One region of the Butyrivibrio sp. AD3002 genome, then DNA from elsewhere that is predicted to be linked to it. Evidence: predicted binding sites of a transcription regulator. Region 1 holds the regulator's gene; the other holds the start of a gene.

Region 1 (11,040 bases):
CGCATCCAAGTCTACCTTTGCATATACTCTTGAATATTCATCAAGCATTTCTCATATTGCCTCTGATTTCATAATATTTGTTTTTTAACTCAAAGCTTAACAGCTCATATTTCCGGAAAAAATATCTCGAAGACTTCTTGAGATATCTCTTGCCGTCATACCCTGCCTTCCGTGCTTTACTGCCGCCATATCTCCTGCTACACCATGCAGATAAGCACCGGCCACAGCAGCTTCAAAGACATCACTGTATCCTGAAAGAACGAGCGCACCCAAAAGACCTGCAAGAACATCACCACTTCCTGCAGTCGCCATTCCATCATTTCCGCTTATATTAATAAAATTTCTTTCTCCGTCGGAAATAACACTTCGTGCGTCCTTACATATAATACTCGCATGAAATTCTTTTGCAAGTCTTGCCGTCTCATCCATGATACAAGTCCTGCAATCATGTATATCCTTACCGCTAAGTCTTGAAAACTCAGCCAGATGAGGCGTCATAATAATATCTGCATTGTATGCGCAAACAAGATCTCTTATATCTTTTTCGGATGATATGATATTAAGTGCATCCGCATCAAGAATAAGAGGGAGCACAGCATTTTGAAGAATAATCTTCATGATTTCTTTTGCAGAATTACTGATTCCTATTCCCGGTCCGCATATTATAGCATCCGCCCATCCGATTGCTGAAATAAGAGCTTCTTTGCTTTTGCTATATTCGATAGTATCAGAAAGATTGAATCCCTCTTCGGTATAAGTATCCGTCATGGCTTCAGGCAGAAGTGTCTGAATAGCCGAGAGATTTGCCTCATCTGTATAAACCTTTATCATGCCGGCACCGCTTCGAATGCAGCTCTCAGCAGCCATTATGCATGCACCGCTTATTTTTTTACTTCCGGCAACCACAAGAACTTTCCCAAACGAACCTTTATTACCCGCAGGATTTCTTGGTGGCAGCAGCTTAACCGGGATTTCCTTTTTATCAGGGATGTCAACATACTTAAATTTGGGATAATCCTTCAAAAAGCCATCCTCAGTGATACCCACATTCACTATATGTATCTCACCTGCATGAGCAGCTCCAGGATAAAAAACAAGCCCCATTTTCAAAAAGCCAAAGGTCACTGTCTCATCTGCCCTTATTGCATAGCCATGTACCTGCCCCGTATCCGAATTAATACCTGTTGGTATGTCAGCTGCTATAACATGTGGGAATTTCCCATCATAATCTTCTCTTGAATAATTGATTTCCCATACCGCGGCTGAATAATCCCCCGTAAGGTCCCTTGAGCAGCCTATCCCCAGCATGGCATCAATTATTACGTCACATTTTTTTATTTGAGAGCCAAGTTTGGACTGATCAAAATCCACGACATTAAGGCCATAGGACAATGCTATTTTCAGCTGTGAGCTACATGCGGAAGTCCTTTTTGTATTTGAAGCCTTATCACTTAGACTGTGATTAACAAGAACAAGCGTGACAGGTATTTTATCCTGAAAAAGAAGTCTGGCCGCTGCAATTCCATCACCGCCGTTATTCCCACTTCCCGCAAGAATCAGAACCTTACCGCCCTCCGGAAGAGCTTTTTTTACATATTTGCATATAGAAAGCGCCGCCCTTTCCATAAGAACATCCTGCGGCACTCCGAACTCGGAGATTGTAGCCGCATCACATCGCTTCATCTCGGCAGCGCTTACAACATAATTTGAATTTTTATCAATTATCGGTAAATTTTTCATCTTCTACTATTATCCCATCGCGTTCAGTCATTCCGGGTCTGATTACAGGGTGTCGTTTTTCAGGATCGTACTTTAGATCAAAGAGATCAATAACTTCAGGTCCGAAAATGTTGTGCATATAGGAATATACATTAAAGTTTTCGAGCTCTTTTTCCTGCATTCGGATAATATTCTTTTTCAGCTGTACCCTTACTTTTGATATCCACTCATCAACAGCATCGATTTCGAGGGTATTATCATGCATTCTTTTATAAAAGATATTCATCGTCTCGATCATGAGCTGATAATCGATCTGATAAATCTCTCTGGGAAGTCCGAGCATATCGTCCTCGCACTCCTCTATCTTATCATTGCACTCCTTGATAAGGCGTGTATGATCATCAATTTCGGCCTCAATCTTCTTCCGCCTCTTTGGATTCTTTCCCGCATCATCTCTTAGGACAACAATCTCACCGAGAAGCTTTTTCTTAAGCCTCTTTATGTCCTTAATTTTTTCCCTTGTCTTTTCCTGTATGTTCACAAGCTTATTAAGCTCAGCCTCAAGCTCCTTTATTTTGGGAGTTTTGGGACTAAGAAGGAAAAGCTGTTGCCATTTTTCATCCTTGGAAAGAATCGGAATATCCTTTCCGACAAGAGCATCAGAATAGTCGTTATTAGCCATATCGGCATCCTCCAAGCGGTTTAAATCACTTGTTATTTCCTGGAGTTGTGATTATTTTCATATCTATCAATGCTATATGAAAGTTTCATAAGCGAATCTGACAGATGAACATTTTCGACCTGAACATTCTCAGGAAGATCAAGATCAACATGTGCGAAATTCCATATAGCCTTTATGCCGCATTTTACAAGTTTATCCGCCATAGGAACAGCCTGATCCTTAGGTATTGCAAGGACCGCAATCTCTATCTTATTTTCTTTTACAAACTGTTCAATCTCTTCGACAGGTCTGATCTCAATATCACGTATTTTCTTACCATGAAGCTTAGGATTTAAATCAAAAGCTCCTTTAAATATAAATCCTCTGTTGAAGAAATTGTTATAACCGGAAAGAGCCTGTCCAAGATGACCTGCCCCAATAATGATAAGTGTATGCTCCCTGTCAAGGCCGAGTATCTTACCTATTTCCTCATATAAGTACTCAACATTATAGCCGTAGCCTTGTTGTCCGAAGCCTCCGAAATTATTAAAATCCTGCCTGATCTGTGAAGCAGTAACCTTCATAATATCGCTGAGTTCCTGAGATGAAACTCTATCTATTCCCTGACTTTTCAGTTCACCTAAGTATCTGAAATAGCGGGGCAATCGGCTGATAACAGCCTGAGATATTTCTTTTCTCGCCATACATCCTCCATGACTGACACCGAAAAAATTATGTTATTTATTACTCTGTAAAATTCGGCTAATTTTAATTATACTATCTGTTAAATTTTCGTCAATCTTATAAATTGACTTTACAATAATTTTATTTGTCATTAATACAAATTTGAAAAAATGTTTCAACGTAGATAATATCTGATGAAATTAGTTTTCAGAAATATGCATTTTTATCTTTTCTTTAATACCCAGTTTATGAATTGTTTCGAATTGGAAATTATAATAACCATATCTTCTTATGTAGTTTTTTAGAAGTTGGAGATAAAAATATGGGAATGTCAATTGATGGATTAGGTGCTTACAATATGTACCAGGCAAGGCCTATGAATTATACAGTATCCAATCAGGCTCCTGTATCGGATGTGTATGACAAGCATAAGGCTGTTGGTGATATCGCCACTGTTGCTCCTGTCGTTTATCCTAATGCTCAGGAAGTAAAAGTCGGTGAAGTTGCCAGTACCGATGGCAAGGATGAAGCTCTGAAAGTAAGCCAGCAATATAATCAGATTGCTTCAAAATTCGGTAACACAACGGTAGGTTACGGACGTGATATGTCAGGTTATTCCTACAGTCAACCCGGTAGTTCCTTTGATGCTTTTGCATAAGGGTTTTAAATGAGAAAAGGAAAAAAAGAAGCTCTTCCAAGTTAGTCCTTGAAAGAGCTTCTTTTTTGATTACTCAGATAAGGTTTCCCATTCATCATAGAGTTCCGAAAGGCGTTCTTCGTTTGATGAAAGTTCATCGGATAGCTTTCGAACCTTAGCAAGATCGGTCGCTACATCAGGATCTGAGAGTTCTTCATTTATTTTCTCATTCCTCTCTTCCAACTTAGCTATCTCATCTTCACATTTTTTCAGAGCAGCTTCCTGTTTACGCTTTCTTGCTGCTTCTTCTTTTTGTGCTTTCCAGTCTGCTGCACCTGAACCGGAATCAGCATCGGAAGTACTTCCTTTTGAAGCAAGCTTGCCAAAACCCGAACCTGAAACAGCATCAGCAGAATCCATCTCGATTCCTCTGCCAAAAGAGGAATTATCTCCTTTTTCAGCAATAGCACGAGCTGTCTGTTCCTCACAATGCTCCATATAGTAATCGTAGTTACCAATATAATTAACCAGTGATCCGTGAGTAAGATCAAGTATTCTGGTCGCTGTTTTGTTTATAAAATATCTGTCATGGCTGACATATAAAACAGTTCCTTCATATCCGCAAAGAGCATCCTCAAGAATTTCCTTGCTGGTAATATCCAGGTGGTTCGTAGGCTCATCGAGAATCAGGAAATTAGCTTCTGAAAGCATAAGCTTTGCAAGTGAAACCCTTCCCTTCTCTCCGCCGGAAAGATCTCCGATGCGTTTAAACACATCATCACCGGTAAAAAGAAACGCTGCAAGAGTGTTCCTGATCTCAGTATTATTCATTGACGGATATGCATCGGATAATTCTTCAAAAAGAGTCTTTTCATTGTGAAGAACCTGATGTTCCTGATCGTAATAACCGACATGAACCTTTACACCGAGAATGATTTCTCCTTCATCAAGAGTCTCCATGCCATTAATGATTTTAAGCATTGTTGTCTTACCGGTTCCGTTATCGCCGATAATTGCAACACGCTCACCCCTCTTAATATCAAAAGAAATGTCCTTAAAAAGCTGCTCATTTCCAAAGGATTTGGCAATACTCTCAACATGCATTACGTCATTACCGCTCACGCAGTTAGGTGTAAGGGTTATACGCATATCATCCCTTACCTCCGTGGGCTTCTCAAGACGTTCTATCTTATCGAGCATCTTCTCTCTGCTCTCGGCACGTTTGATACTCTTTTCACGGTTAAACTGTTTAAGCTTATCTATAACTTCTTCCTGATGCTTAATTTCTGCCTGCTGATTCAGATATGCCTTCAGCTTGGCAGCTCTGATCTGCTCGCGTTTTTTGGCATATGCAGTATAGTTTCCAATATAAACATCAGCATTTGTCTGATCTATTTCGATCACTTTTTGGGCGATACGATCCAGAAAGTATCTGTCATGGGATACAATAAGCACTGCACCCTTATAATTCATAAGATAACCCTCAAGCCACCTTATAGAGTTCATATCGAGATGGTTTGTAGGCTCATCGAGAATTATAAGATCCGGGCTCTGCAAAAGAAGCTTACCCAAAGCCACTCTGGTCTTCTGACCTCCGGAAAGTGTCGATATTTTCTTATCGAATTCATCCTCAGAAAATCCAAGACCTTTTGCTACACCAATGACCTCACTCTCCCAGGCATAACCGTTTTTAAGCTGGAATTCGTGGTTCATCTGAGCATAGCGTTCCATGAGCCGATCGAGTTCTTCGCCGCGAAGAATATCCATCTGAGCTTCCGCAGCTCGTATCTCAGTCTCCAGATCAATAACATCCCTTTTCATCTCGCGAAGCTCTTCATAGATGCTGTGCGCACTGTCTATGTTCTGATTCTGAGCAAGATATCCAAAAGTCGTGTCTCTTGAAAACGTAACCGATCCGGTATCGGGAGTAAGCTCACCAATAATCATTCTGATGAGCGTTGTCTTCCCTGCACCGTTTATTCCTACTATCGCAGCCTTCTCGTTATCCTCAATATGAAAAGATACTCCCTTCAAAACATCCTTACCATCAAAGGATTTTGAAAGATCATGACAGTTTAGTACCAAAATTATTTGTTACCTTTCACCTTGTTAATTACTATTTTGGCCGCACGCTTCGCAGCATACGGTCCGACCAATTTGAGCTTATCCTCTGATCTTACCATAGTACTTGCTTCAGGTATATCCCTGCTAAGATGAATTGCATCAAATTCGCATTTTGTTGTGCACAGACCGCAACCGATACATTTGTTTTCATCAACAGTAGTTGCACCGCATCCAAGGCATCTGTTTGCCTCTTTCTTTACCTGCTCCTCTGTGAGGGTAAGGCGAAGATCGTCAAAGGTATCCTTTGCAATTCCGGCTTTTTTGCCAGGAATTTGACGCGGAGCATTGTCAAAGCTCTCAACAAGTATATCATCCTTATCAAGTTCTATAAACTCTCTTCTGTCTCTTGCAAGGTCAAGTCTGTTTCCGGGATGTACAAAACGGTTCATTGAAACGCATGCTTCTCTACCACCTGCGATAGCATCAATTGCAAATCTGGGACCTGTAAATACATCTCCGCCTGCAAAAATATCAGGCTCTGCAGTCTGAAGTGTAAGTGAATCAGCAATAACTCCACCGTTAGGACGAAGTTCAACCTTGGTTCCCTTAAGAAGGTCACCCCATACAATTGACTGTCCAATGGACTGAAGAACGTTCTCACATTTAATAGTGATGGTCTCGTTCTCATCGTACTTAGGATTGAATCTTCCGTCAGGATCCTTTACAGAAGTACATTTTTTGAATACTATGCCTGTAACCTTACCGTTTTCTGTAAGAATTTCCTTAGGTCCCCATCCGTTTAATACTTCAATGCCTTCTTCTTTAGCTTCCTCAACTTCATCCTTTGCGGCAGGCATTTCTTTTTCACTCTCAAGGCAAAGCATTGTCACCTTTGTAGCACCTGCTCTTACTGCAGTTCTTGCAACGTCGATTGCTACGTTACCACCGCCGACAACAACAGTGTCGCCATTTAATCTTACACTGTGATCAAGGTTAACCTTTCTGAGGAAATCAACACCTGTCTGAACTCCTTCAGCGTCCTCACCGGGAACACCTGCAAGTCTTCCGCCCTGGCATCCGATTGCAAGGAAAAATGCCTTATACCCCTGTTTCCTGAGTTCCTCGATAGTAACATCCTTACCTACTTCAACGCCGCACTTGAACTCTACGCCCATCTGCTTCATAACGTCAATCTCGGCCTCGATGATATCTTTTTCAAGACGATAGCTGGGAATACCGTTCATAAGCATTCCACCTGGTCTCTTTTCCTTCTCGAATACTGTTACCGGATAACCGTCTCTTCTGAGGAAATATGCTGCGGAAAGTCCTGCGGGGCCTCCACCGATAATAGCCATCTTGTAGTCGTCTGACCACATTCCGCCGTCGTGCTTTTCGCAAAGCGGAACATATCTTGATTCCTTCCTAAGATCAAGAGAAGCTATGAACTTCTTGATTTCATCGATTGCCAGAGGCTGATCGATAGTACCTCTTGTACAAGCATCCTCACAGCGTCTGTTACATACAGCACCACAGATCATCGGAAGCGGATTATCCTGCTTTATAAGCTTAAGGGCATCCTCATATCTTCCTTCTGCAGCCATCTTGATATATCCCTGAACGGAAAGATGTACGGGGCATGCTGTCTTACAGGGAGCTGTACCTGTTTCATAGCAGTTAACTTTATTATCATCACGATAATTGTAATTCCACTTTTCAGGTCCCCACTTCTTGGAATTAGGAAGTTCCTGTTTAGGATAAGTAACCTGTGAGCCATCCTTTTTGCAAAGCTTCTGACCAAGCTTAGCTGCACCTGCAGGACATACCTCAACACATTTTCCGCAAGCAACGCACTTATCCTTCTCGACATGTGCACGGTATGCAGATGCAGAAAGGTTGGGTGTGTTATAAAGCTGTGAGGTACGAAGTGCATTACATACACCGGGAGCACAGTTACAGATAGCAACTATTTTTCCTTCTCCATCGATATTTGTAATCTGGTGAACATATCCGTGGCGTTCTGCACGCTCAAGAATCTCGTAAACTTCTTCCTTGCTTACATAATGGCCAATTCCACGGCTTTCCATATACTCAGCCATATCGCCCATTCCGATACAGTAGTCGCCGCGAATTTCACCGCTTCCCTCTCCGCGCATTGTCTGCTGTTTTCTGCAGGAACACTCGGAGATACCGTATTTATCATACATATCAATCCATCTTGAAAGATGCTCAACAGGGACTGATGTATTCTCAATGCTGATAGCTTTCTCAACAGGAATAACGTGCATACCTACACCTGCTCCTCCGGGAGGAACCATCTGAGTAATGCCGCCAAGCGGAAGCTGTGTCATAAGATTAAAGAATGTTGCAAGCTGCGGGAATTCATCCGTAAGCTTATCCTGCATCATCATGAACTCGGCAGAACCGGGTACGAAAATCGGAAGCTCATACTGCTTGTGCTTATCTGCAGTTTTTGCGCGATTCATCTCAACAATACCGATCCATACGAGACGATCTATCATCTTCTGAGCATCTTCGACGCTCATATTGTTCATTGAGGCAAGTTCCTCAATACTGTAAGGCACACGAGTCTTCTTAAAGTTGATAAGGAACTTAACCTGCTCTTTATTAAGAATAAGGTCAAGCATCCAATACTCGGGGTCTCTGTTGTTAAGCTTTCCAAAAAGCTTCTTCGCATAGCGATCGGTAATCATGGATGCAAGCTTTAAAACAAGCTGCTCCTTCTCGGGATCCTCTGCCACATAATTTGGATCCTGCCAATAATCATTCTCATTGATCATCGGGTCACCGATTTTCCAGTCTTTAATACTGTTACCCATAAGAAATAACCTACTTTCTAAAAAATTGCATAATTATAGCGCACGATGCGGCATCACATTTCTCTCCTGTCTCATCAATGCGCAAACTCCTACTACATGTAACATAATATCATATATCCACGATTTAAGATACCCATTTTCCCCCATAAAATGAGCCTTTGGAAACTCTTTGTTAAAGAATTTTCAAAGGCTTGAAATCTAGATAGTCCCCGGAAACGAGACTATATTTTATACCGTCAATTTTTCCCCAAAGACTGTCATGAAATCTCTCTTTTCCATGACAATGAGCATAAATCACCTGCTCTGCTCCGTAGGCCTTCGCCATAAAAGTAAATCTGCTTGTTCTTTCATCAATTGAAGTTGGCGGATAGTGCAGGAACATTATAAACTTCTCAAAACCGTCTGCCCTGGCCGCTTCAAATGATATCTTTAATCTTTTTGCCTCACGTTCAATCAGCATATCGGCGTGCTGCCTTGTATCGAATCCTTCATAACAATATCCCTTGGTCCCTACCAGTGCGTAGTCCCCATAGGGATAGTAGTTATTTTGTAAAAACAAAAGCCTTCCATTAAACATATCATTAAGGCGCTGGGTTTTCTTAGCGTTCCAGAAATTATCATGATTTCCGCGAATAAGTATTTTTCTTCCCGGGAGTTTTTCTATAAACTCAAAGTCCTTTTCACAGTTCTCAAGTCCCTTGCCCCAGGTATGATCCCCGACCAGCACAAGCGTATCATCGTCAGTGATCATCTTATTGCAATTTTTTTCTATCTTCTTTTCATGGTTCTTCCACACCTTCCCGAAAATATCCATATTCTTGTCGGACTGAAAGGAAAGGTGCAGATCACCAAGTGCATAAAGCGACATAAAAACCTCACTTATAATTCTTTATTTTCTGCTTTTCGAAAAACTCATCGATATTGGCGATAAGATCAGCAGGAGGCATGGTTTTAAGCAGATATTTCTCAGGTTTAAGTGAAATGACCTGAGCTACGCTCTCCTTATCATTTTTAACGGTAAGAAACATAACAGGTATATCACTTGTTCCTGACTCGCTACGAAGCATCTCAAGAACCTTGGGCCCTGTAATAACGGGCATCTCATAATCAAGCAAAATCAGGTCAACCTTGTTCTTAGCAAGGAAAGTGATGGCATTCATTCCGGAATTCACCATGAAGACCTGATACTTTTCCGACAGCCAGCTCTTAATTGTCCTCAGCATTGTGCCGTCATCATCAACAACAAGAATCTTCTTTTTCTGCAGGCGCACTTCCTCATTCTGGACAACAGCAGTCATTTTACTTCCGAGCTCTTTTACATTGACCGGTCTCTCAAAAACCGCAGCGATTCTGTCCTGTGAGATTTTTGAATATATCTTTTCAAGTTCATCACTGGATCCTATCACACTTATGGAGATATCATCTTCAACTGATTTATCCTTCAGATACACAAAAAGCTCCAGCATCTCATCAATGTCATCAACATAAATAAGATATACAGACGGTTTATCTTCCATTCTTTCAATCTGAGTTACATCTGCATCCGCGCGAATTACCTCAAAGTCTTCCGCCTTAAGCTCCTTTTCAATCGAAGTTACCATAAAGCTCTTCTTACCACCCACAAGCAGTACTCGTTTATCCATAAAAACCCCTCTCATATTTTAAAGAAGTTCCAGAAGTGCATCTCTATCAACAGCAGCCATCAATTCCACAATTTTATTATATTTATCTTTATAGTCATCCGGAATACTGTAATCGGACAGCATCTTCATTATTCCATCAGCCGTGTCAAAATCGTAGGCTTCCAATAATTCTTTCATATCTGAAAAAGCGCCTTCAAGTTCATCTACCGGTATTTCAGGAAGGTCAGTTTCTTCGCTCTTTTCAATTGCGGGCTGAAGTTTATCCTTATAGCTTCTGTAAAGAGCTAGAAGCTCAGGAGTCTTTTCCTTTATCTCTTCAGTACTCTCATCATTACCGCATTTTTCAAGATATGCGGCATCTTCAGAAAGCTTCATCGCACCAAGCAGCCTGGCTGAACTTTTCAGTGCATGAACAGCAACCGTATAATTTCTGTAATCATTATCTGCTGCAAATCGTTCAATATTATCAGCCTTCGAATCTATGGACACATGGAATTCCTCTATAACATTTTGAAGAATATCAAGGCTTCCGCAGTTTTTTAATGCCTCCTCGTAGTCTATACCTTCTATGGTTTTATAAAGCTTTTGTCTCTCATCGTTCTCATCTTTATCATAGACGTCTTCTGATTCTTCCTCAAGTATCAGCTTTTCAGGAGGCAGATATGTCTTAAGCATATCCTCCAGAAGTCCGCCGTCAATCGGTTTTGAGAGATAATCATCAAAACCGGCTGCCATATATTCCTCCCTGGCACCTGCACCTGCATTTGCCGTAAGTGCGATGCACGGAGCATCAAC
Region 2 (11,040 bases), on a different contig from region 1:
ATGCAAGAACTGCGAACATGATACCGGTTGCTATTGAATATGAAAGCGGCATCATAACAAGTGCAAGGTAAGCACCAAGAGTATCTGCGATATCACCGTCAAAGGTAATATTCTTAGCACTGGAAACCATAAGCATTCCAACATATACAAGTGCGGGAGCAGTTGCAAATGAAGGGATAGCAAGGAAAATAGGGCTAAGTACAAGTGATACAACAAACATGATACCTGTTGTAAGAGCTGTAAGACCTGTACGTCCGCCTGCAGCAACACCGGCACCTGACTCAACAAAGCTTGTTACTGTTGAAGTACCAAGGCATGCACCAACTGTTGTACCGATAGCATCTGACATGAATACGCTTCCAACCTTGGGAAGGTTTCCGTCCTCATCAAGGAGGTTAGCCTTATCTGCAACACCTACTACTGTTCCTACTGTGTCAAAGATATCAACATAAAGGAAACTGAATACTATAGCAATAAACTCAACAAAATGAGCTGCAGCCCATCCGAAGTTAAACTTGAATGCTGTATCTGCAATTCCGCCGAGCTGAAGTCCTGCTGAAAAATCAGGGAATACATTAGTTGCTGTATACCAGCCTGTAGCCTGTGCAACCATTCCGAGAACCCATGTAGCAATGATTCCGATAAGAACAGAACCTGTAACATGGAAGTGCTCGAGTACGATAATTATGATAATACCAATCAGGCAGAGAACAACGTCTGCATCAGCAAAGCTACCGAGTGCTACTGTAGTAGATTCACTGGGAACGATAACGTTTGCTCCTCTAAGACCGATAAATGCGATGAAAAGACCGATACCTGCAGAAATACCGAACTTAAGGTTCTGCGGTATACTGTTGATGATCTGCTCACGAATCTTAACAAGTGACATAAGAAGGAAAATGATACCTTCTACAAATACAGCTGTTAAGCAGATCTTGAATGCATTCTCACCCTCTGCTGCAAGCTCACCAAGGCAAACAGTGTAAGCAAAGTAAGCATTAAGTCCAAGTCCTGCTGAAAGAGCTATAGGATAATTGGCCATGAATGCCATACAGAATGTAGCAATCGCTGATGCAATAGCTGTAGCTACAAATACACCACTTGGATTCATTACAGTTCCAAGAATACTGGGGTTAACGGCGAGAATGTACGCCATTGAAAGGAACGTGGTTAAACCGGCAATAATCTCGGTTTTCACCGTAGTATTGTGTTCCTTGAGATGAAAAACTTTCTCCAACATGTTACTCTCCTCCTTTTGCGGGTAGACCGCTGTGCATGAACACATAAGATAAAAAAACCTTTTAAAATATATCATAATTCAGTAGCATCAACAATATAAATAACCACGGAATTAATTGAATTTTACATCCTTTTTGCACAAAAAAGTCCCGCCATCAAATGTCTGTGATTGATGGCGGGATTTCCCTATTCCATAAAAATTTATCAATTAAGACTTGAAGAATTTCATCTCTTCATTGAGCTGTTCCGCAATAGCCTTCAGGCTGTCGGCTGAACCTGCAAGTGTTGTTACCGTAGCTGAAAGCTCCTGCATGGAAGCTCCGGTCTCCTCCGAAGATGCAGCATTTTCTTCTGAAATTGCGGAAAGTGCACTCATGGTGTCAACCACAGCATTCTTGGAGGATTCGCAGGTATCCGCGCCTTGAGAAATAAGCTGTACCCCTCCAACAGTGCTTCCGATATCCTCAAGCATTCCGTTAACAGCATCAAGGGTTTCTCCGATGGCAATCTGCTGTTCATTGTTACCCTGCTTAACATCCTCTGCAGCGGCAACAGCTGCTTTACTCTGTTCAAGAAGTGTACCCATCTCCTTCATGATGTCATCAGCCATCTGCTTGGAATCATCTGCAAGCTTACCGATTTCTTCAGCAACAACCGCAAAGCCTTTTCCTGCTTCACCAGCTCTTGCTGCCTCAATTGAAGCATTGAGTGAAAGAAGGTTTGTCTGGGTAGCGATGGAAGTAATACCTTCAACCTTTTCACTGATATTGTCAACAGCTTCCTGCGTAGCCTGAATCGTTCTTGCAATGTCATCAATCTTGGCTGTCATCTCAGCAGAAGAATCCTGAAGGGATGTAAGTGATCTGCTTGAAACTTCGGATGCTTCCTTCATCTTTCCGGCAAGTCCGGAGAGGTTTCCTGTTGATGTCTGCACATCTCCGACAGCATCACCGATAAGACCTACATTTTCTGAAGCACTCTGAATCTCATCAGCCTGCTGCGTAGCACCGGATGCAATCTCCTGCACCGCATTTGATACATCCTCTGCCGTCTGCGAAATCTGGTTAGCCATGTCGGAAAGTTCTTCCGAAGAGGATCCGACATTTGCAGCGGATGCCTTAATATGTGAAACTATTTCATCAAGGGTATGTATAACAGAATTAGTATTTCTGGATATCTGTCCAAACTCATCTTTTCTGTTAGCTTCTTTTCCAACCTTTTCAAAACGTCCGTCAGCAAGCGCGGAAAGAGATTTCCCGACTGCTAAAATCGGTTTTGTAAAGCTATTAGCCATTACGAAAGATACAATAATCACGATTACCAGCAGCACCAGGCCTACAATTATAGTAATAGTAGCTGATTTTCTTGCAGATGCAAGCACCTTCTTCTCATTGCTTGCTGCGCAGACTCTAAACTGTGATTGGGGTTCTTTTACATATGCGACATAAGCATCATAGCCCTTGCCTGTATCCACAAAGTAGAAGCCTTCGTCCTTGCCCGAAACCATAAACTCTGATTGAACTCTGCTCTCCTCTTCATGCTCGCCTTCACCGATTTTATACTGTGAATGTGCCGCTACAAGGCCTTCTCTATCTACAAGGAAGGCATCCTCTGCTTCATTTGCCAGAAGTTCATGGAAATTATTAAGGTCATAGTTCCTGTGAACAATACCTATAGCCTTACCATCATACATAATAGGCGCAGCAAAAGTCAGCATACGTCTTCCGTTCTTCTTACTGATCTGAACGTTGGAAACATATACGGTTCCTTCCATCGCCTTCTGGAAGTACTCTCTGTCAGAAACATCGATACAATCTCCGGATGTTCGAGCAATCTGCATTCCTGTCGCATCTGTAATTGCAGTAGTATCTCCATCATTCAGGATAGTGTCACACTCCGAAAGAGTATTTATAATTGCATCCAGCGGAATATCTCCCTCCTTGGCAACAAAATTGACCACGGTAGGACTTCCGGCTATACTCCTTATCATTTTCATATTCGTATCAAGCACAGTAACAAACGACTGCTCCAGATACCATGCCTCCCATTCCAGGGAATCCTGAGCATCAGCAAGAGCTTTATCCGTAGATGTCTTATAGCTTACAATTACAGCTATCAAAAGAGGTATCGCAGCAGCCAGTATCATTATACAAATCAGTTTGGTCTTGATACTGTCCTTAAAGCTAACTCTTTCAGTACTTCCGTGAGCATTTTCATTCTTTGCCATAACACGCCTCCATGATGAAATATATCATTTGAAAAGAAATAGTTTCTCATCAAAAATTATATAACCTAAGCATGCCTTAAAAAGTGAATTTGTGAACATTTAATCGTTTTTTTATACCAAGTTTATATATAAAAACCTGCCACCATGAATATTTTTTCATAGTGCCAGGTTTGTCTTAACAATTAACGATTTTACCAAAATCAGGTTTAAGAGATGCACCTCCCACAAGACCTCCGTCAATGTCAGGCTGCGAAAACAGCTCTTTGGCATTAGCCGCATTTACAGAGCCGCCGTACTGGATGCGAACTCTCTCCGCTGTACCTTCACTATAGATTTCAGCAATGCACTCGCGTATAGCCTTGCATACCTCCTCTGCCTGTGCCAATGTGGCAGTTTCACCTGTTCCGATAGCCCAGATAGGTTCGTATGCAATTACCATCTCTTCCACATCCGAAGCAGGAACTCCTGCAAGATCAGACTTTATCTGCATTCTGATGAAATCGAGTGTGATGCCTTTATTCCTCTGCTCCAGTGTTTCTCCGCAGCACAGGATAGGTGTAAGGCCGTGTTCAAAGGCCTTCTTCACCTTTTTATTAAGTTCTTCATCTGTCTCGTGGTTATATTCACGCCTCTCCGAGTGACCGAGAATAACGTATTTAACGCCTGCATCCGTAAGCATTCCCGGTGCTATTTCGCCTGTATAAGCGCCATTCTCCTCAAAGTGCATATTCTGTGCACCTATTTCTATATTTGTTCCCCTTGTGGCTGTCATTGCAGGGATAATATCAATAGCAGGCACACATAAAACGACGTCAACCTCTGTATTGTCAACCAGCGGACGAAGCTTTGCAATAAAAGCAGTCGTCTCTGCCGGTGTCATATTCATCTTCCAATTTCCGGCTACTATTCTTTTTCTAGACATTACAAATACTCCATATAAAAATGAGTTCAGTTGATGAAGCCAACTGAACTCATCTCTTATTTTAATATATATTATGCGTTAACAATCTTACCAAAGTCGGGCTTAAGTGAAGCACCACCGATAAGACCGCCATCGATGTTGGGCTTTGAAAGAAGCTCAGCAGCGTTGCCTGCATTCATTGATCCGCCGTACTGGATACGAACTTCATCAGCTGTAGCCTGATCGTAAAGCTTAGCAACAAGCTCACGGATAAATGCACAAACTTCTTCAGCCTGGTCAGCAGTTGCTGTCTCGCCAGTTCCGATAGCCCAGATAGGCTCGTAAGCGATAACAAGCTTCTTAACCTGATCAGCTGTTACACCGCTAAGATCCCATGTGATCTGTCTCTCGATCCACTCCTTGTAAGTACCGGCCTTACGAAGTGCAAGTGACTCACCGCAGCAAAGGATAGGTGTAAGACCTGCAGCAAATGCCTTCTTAACCTTAGCATTGATAAGAATATCATTCTCGCCGAAGATGTCTCTTCTCTCGGAATGTCCCATGATAACATACTTAACGCCTGCATCTACGAGCATGGGTGCGGAAATCTCACCTGTGAAAGCACCCTTATCCTCGATGTAGAAGTTCTCAGCACCAACATTAACGTTTGTGCCCTTTACAGCCTCTACGACAGGAACGATATCAATTGCAGGAACGCAGTAAACTACGTCTACATCATCATTTTTAACTAAATCTTTAAGCTCAGCAACAAGCTTTACAGCTTCAGAAGGTGTCATGTTCATCTTCCAGTTGCCGGCAATGATTCTTCTACGTGCCATTTTAATAAGTCTCCTTTATTGTTTTTCATAAGGAAGTTCGACTCTCGCACTTCGTGCTCGATCGAACTAACAGTAATACTAAGCTCGAGAAATACCTCGATAAGTATTACTTGTTATCTGCAGCAACAACACCGGGAAGCTCCTTACCCTCAAGGAACTCAAGTGAAGCACCGCCACCTGTTGAGATGTGGCTCATCTTGTCAGCAAAACCAAGCTGATTAACAGCTGCTGCACTATCACCACCACCGATGATTGTTGTAGCATCTGTCTCTGCAAGCGCCTTAGCAACAGCCTTTGTACCTTCAGCAAGTACAGGGTTCTCGAATACACCCATAGGTCCGTTCCAAACAACAGTCTTTGCACTCTTTACAGCATCTGCGAAAAGATCTCTTGTCTTCACACCGATATCAAGACCTTCCTTGTCAGAAGGAATTGCGTTGGACTCAACGATTGCTGTCTCAATATTAGGATTGTCGATAGGATCCGGGAATCCGCCTGATACAACTGTATCAACAGGAAGAAGAAGCTTCTTGCCGTTCTTCTCAGCCTTCTCCATCATCTCCTTACAATAATCAATCTTCTCGTTATCTACGAGTGAAAGACCTACTTCATAGCCCTTAGCCTTAAGGAATGTGTAAGCCATACCACCACCGATGATAAGTGTATCGCACTTCTCAAGGAGGTTATTGATAACGTTAAGCTTATCAGCAACCTTAGCGCCGCCAAGGATTGCTACGAAAGGACGAACCGGATTCTCAACGGCATTGCCGAGGAAATCGATCTCTTTCTGCATAAGGTAACCAACTGCGCAGTTGCCACCCTTCTCACGAACATACTTTGTAACAACAGCTACGGAAGCGTGTGCTCTGTGAGCAGAACCGAAAGCGTCACATACATAATCATCACAAAGATCTGCAAGCTCTTTTGCGAAAGCTTCGCCTGCATCTGAAGGCTTTGTCTCTTCCTTGCCACGGAAACGTGTATTCTGAAGAAGAACTACATCACCCTCGCCCATAGCCTCTACAGCAGCAGTTGCATCTGCACCTGTTACGTTGTAGTCAGCGATGAACTTAACGTCCTTGCCAAGCTTAGCAGAAAGGCTCTTAGCTACAGGAGCAAGAGACTCACCCTCGTTGGGGCCATTCTTAACCTTACCAAGATGTGAGCAAAGGATTACCTTGCCGCCATCTGCGATAAGCTTCTTGATTGTAGGAAGTGCAGCATTGATACGTGTCTCGTCTGTGATTTCACCATTCTTGAGCGGTACGTTGAAGTCACAACGAACAAGTACTCTTCTGCCCTTTGCGCTGAAATCATCAACAGATTTCTTATTAAGTGCCATTATAATAGCCTCCTTGTTATAAAATTTAAGGCCCGGTCCTTACGGACCGGACCTTTTCTTAATCAGTGATTACTTAACAAATTTTTCAAAGTACTTGATTGTACGAACCATCTGAGATGTGTAAGAGTTCTCGTTGTCATACCATGAAACAACCTGAACTTCATAGAGGTCGTCACCAATCTTTGTAACCATTGTCTGAGTTGCATCGAAGAGTGAACCATATGTCATTCCAACGATATCAGAAGATACGATCTCATCCTCGTTGTAACCGAATGTCTCAGGATCAGAAGCCTTCTTCATAGCCTCGTTGATGCTCTCCTTAGTAACTTCTGTGCTGCTCTTAACTACAGCGAAAAGAAGTGTTGTGGAACCTGTCGGAACCGGTACTCTCTGAGCAGCGCCGATGAGCTTGCCGTTGAGTTCAGGAATAACAAGGCCGATAGCCTTTGCAGCACCTGTGCTGTTAGGAACGATGTTAACAGCGCCTGCACGAGCTCTTCTAAGGTCACCCTTTCTCTGAGGTCCGTCAAGGATCATCTGATCACCTGTGTAAGCATGGATTGTTGCCATGATACCGGACTGGATAGGTGCATAGTCGTTAAGAGCCTTAGCCATAGGTGCAAGGCAGTTTGTTGTACAAGAAGCTGCAGAGATGATGTTGTCATCTGCTGTAAGTGTCTCGTGGTTAACGTTATATACGATTGTAGGAAGATCATTTCCTGCAGGAGCAGAAATAACAACCTTCTTTGCACCAGCGTTGATGTGTGCCTGAGCCTTGTCCTTAGATGTGTAGAAACCTGTACACTCAAGAACAACGTCTACACCGATCTTACCCCAAGGAAGGTTATTAGCGTCAGCTTCCTTGTAAATTGTGATCTTCTTTCCGTTTACTGTGATGGAATCGTCATCGAAAGATACCTTATCAGCATACTTGTACTTACCCTGTGAAGAGTCATACTTAAGAAGGTGTGCAAGCATCTTGGGTGCTGTAAGATCGTTGATTGCTACGATCTCTGTTCCCTCGTGCTCAAACATCTGTCTGAATGCAAGACGACCGATACGGCCAAAACCATTGATTGCTACCTTTACTGCCATTTTAAGTCCTCCTAAAATGATATTAAAATTTATTTGCTGCTACTAATTCTTTACAACGTGATTGTCAAAAATTTGACAGCAAATTTATTTTATCTAACTTCTCTCAATTTTTCAAGTAATCTTTGGGCAAAAACACAGAATTATCAAAAATTTCCTTATATAGAATCAAAAATGTACGCATAATCGTTTTATCTGAACTCTTAATTGATAAAATTCTTTCTATACTCTAGAATATAGGATGTTTTTGAACAAAAAGATTTATGATTTACAAGGAGATCATTATGGGAGACACAGAAAACAACAATTTTTCAGGAATTAGTATGAAAACAATTATTATTGTAGTAATAATAGTTGGTTTACTTCTGGCATTCCTGATTCCGCTTATCGCATTTCTTTCGGTTAATCACATGAAAACCTCGGACAAGGTACTCAGCAGTACTCACGATTCCATGAAATGGGAAGCACATAATATTGAAGGCGAGTGGCAAAGGGTTATAGACGAGAATCTGGGATCCCTTGAGGCTGTTGCATTATCGCCTTCCACAATTTCTTATATGGAAGATACTGCCAATGCAGAACTTGCAGACAGTGAATTATCTTATCTGCAGAGTGTTGAATCTTCTCTTTCCGAGGATTCAAAAATCATTCTTACCGGCGCTGACGGCATGCAGCTCCTTAGTACAGAAGGCGACCTTAAGGATGTCTCTGAAAGAGATTATTTCGCAAAAGCCATAAGCGGAGAAAATGCCATATCTGATGTCATTGTTTCAAAATCAACAGGTGCTCTATTAGTAACCTTTGCCGTTCCGGTCAAATCCGAAAGCGGTAATATCCTGGGTATCGTTCAGAGAAACTATGATCTTTTCAATTTTCATAAAATCCTGGCAGACCAGAATGATCACGCATTTCTTGTGGACAGCTCGGGAATGCTTGCGGCTCATTCCCAATTTGCAGCAAACGGTGACTCAGTCGAAGATTTGAGCCACGAGCTCTTCATGACTCAGGAAACAGGGGAAGGTCTTTACAGAGCCAATAATGGACAGGGCACCTGGTATAATCTCTATCATTTAAGAAACGAAGCTTCGGACTGGACCATTTGCGTGGTAAAAGAAGAAGAAAAATAATGAATTCATAACGGAGAAAAAACATGTCAAAACAATTACCGGCAGATTTTCATATGCACACACACCACTCGGGAGATTGCGACTCTCCCATGGAAGCTGTCATAGAGCAGGCTATCAAAAAGCAGCTACCCGCAATTTGTATCACAGAGCACATGGACATGGACTATCCCGATGTTCCGGACGGAATAACGGATCAGTTCGTAGTCGATACGGATGCCTATTATAAAGAGTACTCTTCTATTAAAGATAATTATGCCGATACCATTGATATTTATTTTGGAATCGAGCTTGGAATGCAGCCACAGGTTGTGGACGCAAATCTCGAGTATGCAAAGAAATATCCCTTCGACTTTATCATAGGTTCCAATCACGTATGCCACGGAAAAGATCCCTACTTTGCTTCTTTCTATGAGGGACGCACTGAAAAGGAAGCCTTTACCGAGTTTTTCGAATCAACTCTCGAGAACATAAACTTATTCGACGATTTTGATGTCCTCGGCCATCTGGACTACCTTGTGCGCTACGCTCCTAATCTGAATAAGAACTACACCTACAAGGATTATTCAGATGTCATCGATGAGATCCTGAAGACTCTTATTGCAAAAGGAAAAGGACTTGATGTAAACACCAAGTCCCTTTATACAGAGCCCACTTTGGGAGATCCCAATCCCTCACGCGAAGTCCTCGCCCGCTACAAAGAGCTGGGCGGCGAGATCATAACCTTTGGTTCCGATGCGCACAAGCCCGAGAATGTCGGTCTTGGCTTCGAAACCGCTGTAGAAATCGCCAAAGCCTGCGGCTTCAGGTATTACACACTGTTCGCCAAACGTAAGGGCACGTTTATTAAGCTTTGATCATAAGGAAGTTCTGCTCTCGCTTTGCTCGCCAGAACTAAGTGCGCACCAGCAGCTCGAAATAACCTCGCTGGGTGCTTACTTAAAGAACGCCATTTCGGCATTAAGCTTCTCGGCAACTTCCTTAAGGGAGTCTGCTGAGGATGCCAGCGTTGTAACGGTTGCTGAAAGCTCCTGCATGGAAGCACCGGTCTCCTCTGAGGATGCAGCGTTCTCCTGCGAAATAGCGGACAGTGATGCCATAGCATCGGCAACCACATTCTTTGCATCTACGCAGGTTCCTGCGTCAGTTTCAATACTCTTAACACTTACAACCGTTGATGAAATGTCTTCTATCATAGCATTTACGCTCTGAACTGTACTGCCGAGCACTGCCTGCTGCTCGTCGTTTTGTCTCTGAACCTCTGATGCCATAGCAACCGCTGACTGAGACTCTGACAACAGCACATCCATCTCTCTTCTGATATCATCTGCCATAGTTCTGGAATCATCAGCAAGCTTTCCGATTTCCTCAGCAACAACCGCAAAGCCTTTTCCTGCTTCGCCTGCTCTTGCTGCCTCGATGGAAGCATTAAGTGACAATAGGTTTGTCTGGGATGCAATGGATGCAATTCCCATAACCTTCTCGTTGATATTCTCAACTGCCTTACTGGTTGCACCAATCTTCTCCGTGATCTGTACGATACTCTCGCTCATGCTCTCGGAACTATGCTGCAGGTCTGCAAGACTCTGCGCAGATTCTGTGCTGACTTCCTGCATTCTGCCTGCAAGATTTGCAAGATCATCCGTGCTGGTCTGAACATTGCCGGTTGCTTCGCCGATACTGCCGACATTCTCTGTTACGCTCTGAATCTCGTCAGCCTGCTGCGTTGCACCTGATGCAATTTCCTGAACCGCATTGGATACATCGTCTGCTGTCTGCGAAATCTGATTAGCAGTATCCGCCAGTTCCTCAGACGAACTGTTCACGGATATCGTCGAATCCTTAATGCTTGTAACAATTGAATTCAGTTTATCAATAACCGCATTGGTGTTATTGATGATCTCACCAAATTCATCCTCTCTTTTTGTGAACTTAGTAATCCTATGAAACTCGCCATCTGCAAGCTTACTAACGGAATCATTAACCTCTTTAAGCGGAAGCGTAAAGGAATTGGCCATCTTAAGGGATACAAATATCGCAATGATTATCATGGCTAATCCAAGTCCGATGATAATATTGCAGGATTTATATGTGGGTGCCATTATCACATTATATTGTGCTGCAGTTACAATAAGCCAACCGGTCTTGGGTTCCTTTTGGAAGGACATAACATACTTTATTCCATTATTCGTTCCAATGGTACTTCCGTTATCAGCAGACTGAGATTGCTTATAAAGACCAAAATCACTAAAATCAATAAGATTATTTGCATCAAT

Evidence for each region. Region 1 encodes Rex, which represses fermentation and respiration genes when NADH is low (regulators of the CRP and FNR family bind a similar motif). Its sites were predicted from a motif close to ATTGTTAANTANTTAACAAT; they were not measured.
Region 2: a site for Rex is predicted at 7,704-7,723, ahead of gap (type I glyceraldehyde-3-phosphate dehydrogenase). Genes of this name have one in related genera too.

What each region holds. Positions count from the first base shown of each region.
Region 1 is NZ_ATVV01000001.1:95,034-106,073, reverse strand. It holds gene alr (alanine racemase) at 1-48, opposite strand, end outside; gene G596_RS0100430 (bifunctional ADP-dependent NAD(P)H-hydrate dehydratase/NAD(P)H-hydrate epimerase) at 97-1,740, opposite strand; gene G596_RS20365 (hypothetical protein) at 1,718-2,401, opposite strand; gene G596_RS20360 (redox-sensing transcriptional repressor Rex) at 2,434-3,084, opposite strand; gene G596_RS0100415 (hypothetical protein) at 3,387-3,722, shown strand; gene G596_RS0100410 (ABC-F family ATP-binding cassette domain-containing protein) at 3,792-5,786, opposite strand; gene G596_RS0100405 (FAD-dependent oxidoreductase) at 5,789-8,563, opposite strand; gene G596_RS0100400 (metallophosphoesterase) at 8,775-9,470, opposite strand; gene G596_RS0100395 (response regulator) at 9,478-10,245, opposite strand; gene G596_RS20355 (response regulator) at 10,264-11,040, opposite strand, start outside.
Region 2 is NZ_ATVV01000012.1:6,403-17,442, forward strand. It holds gene G596_RS0109515 (NCS2 family permease) at 1-1,237, opposite strand, end outside; gene G596_RS0109520 (methyl-accepting chemotaxis protein) at 1,448-3,466, opposite strand; gene tpiA (triose-phosphate isomerase) at 3,642-4,388, opposite strand; gene tpiA (triose-phosphate isomerase) at 4,460-5,206, opposite strand; gene G596_RS0109535 (phosphoglycerate kinase) at 5,313-6,548, opposite strand; gene gap (type I glyceraldehyde-3-phosphate dehydrogenase) at 6,618-7,643, opposite strand; gene G596_RS0109545 (cache domain-containing protein) at 7,925-8,767, shown strand; gene G596_RS0109550 (histidinol-phosphatase HisJ family protein) at 8,791-9,621, shown strand; gene G596_RS0109555 (methyl-accepting chemotaxis protein) at 9,700-11,040, opposite strand, start outside.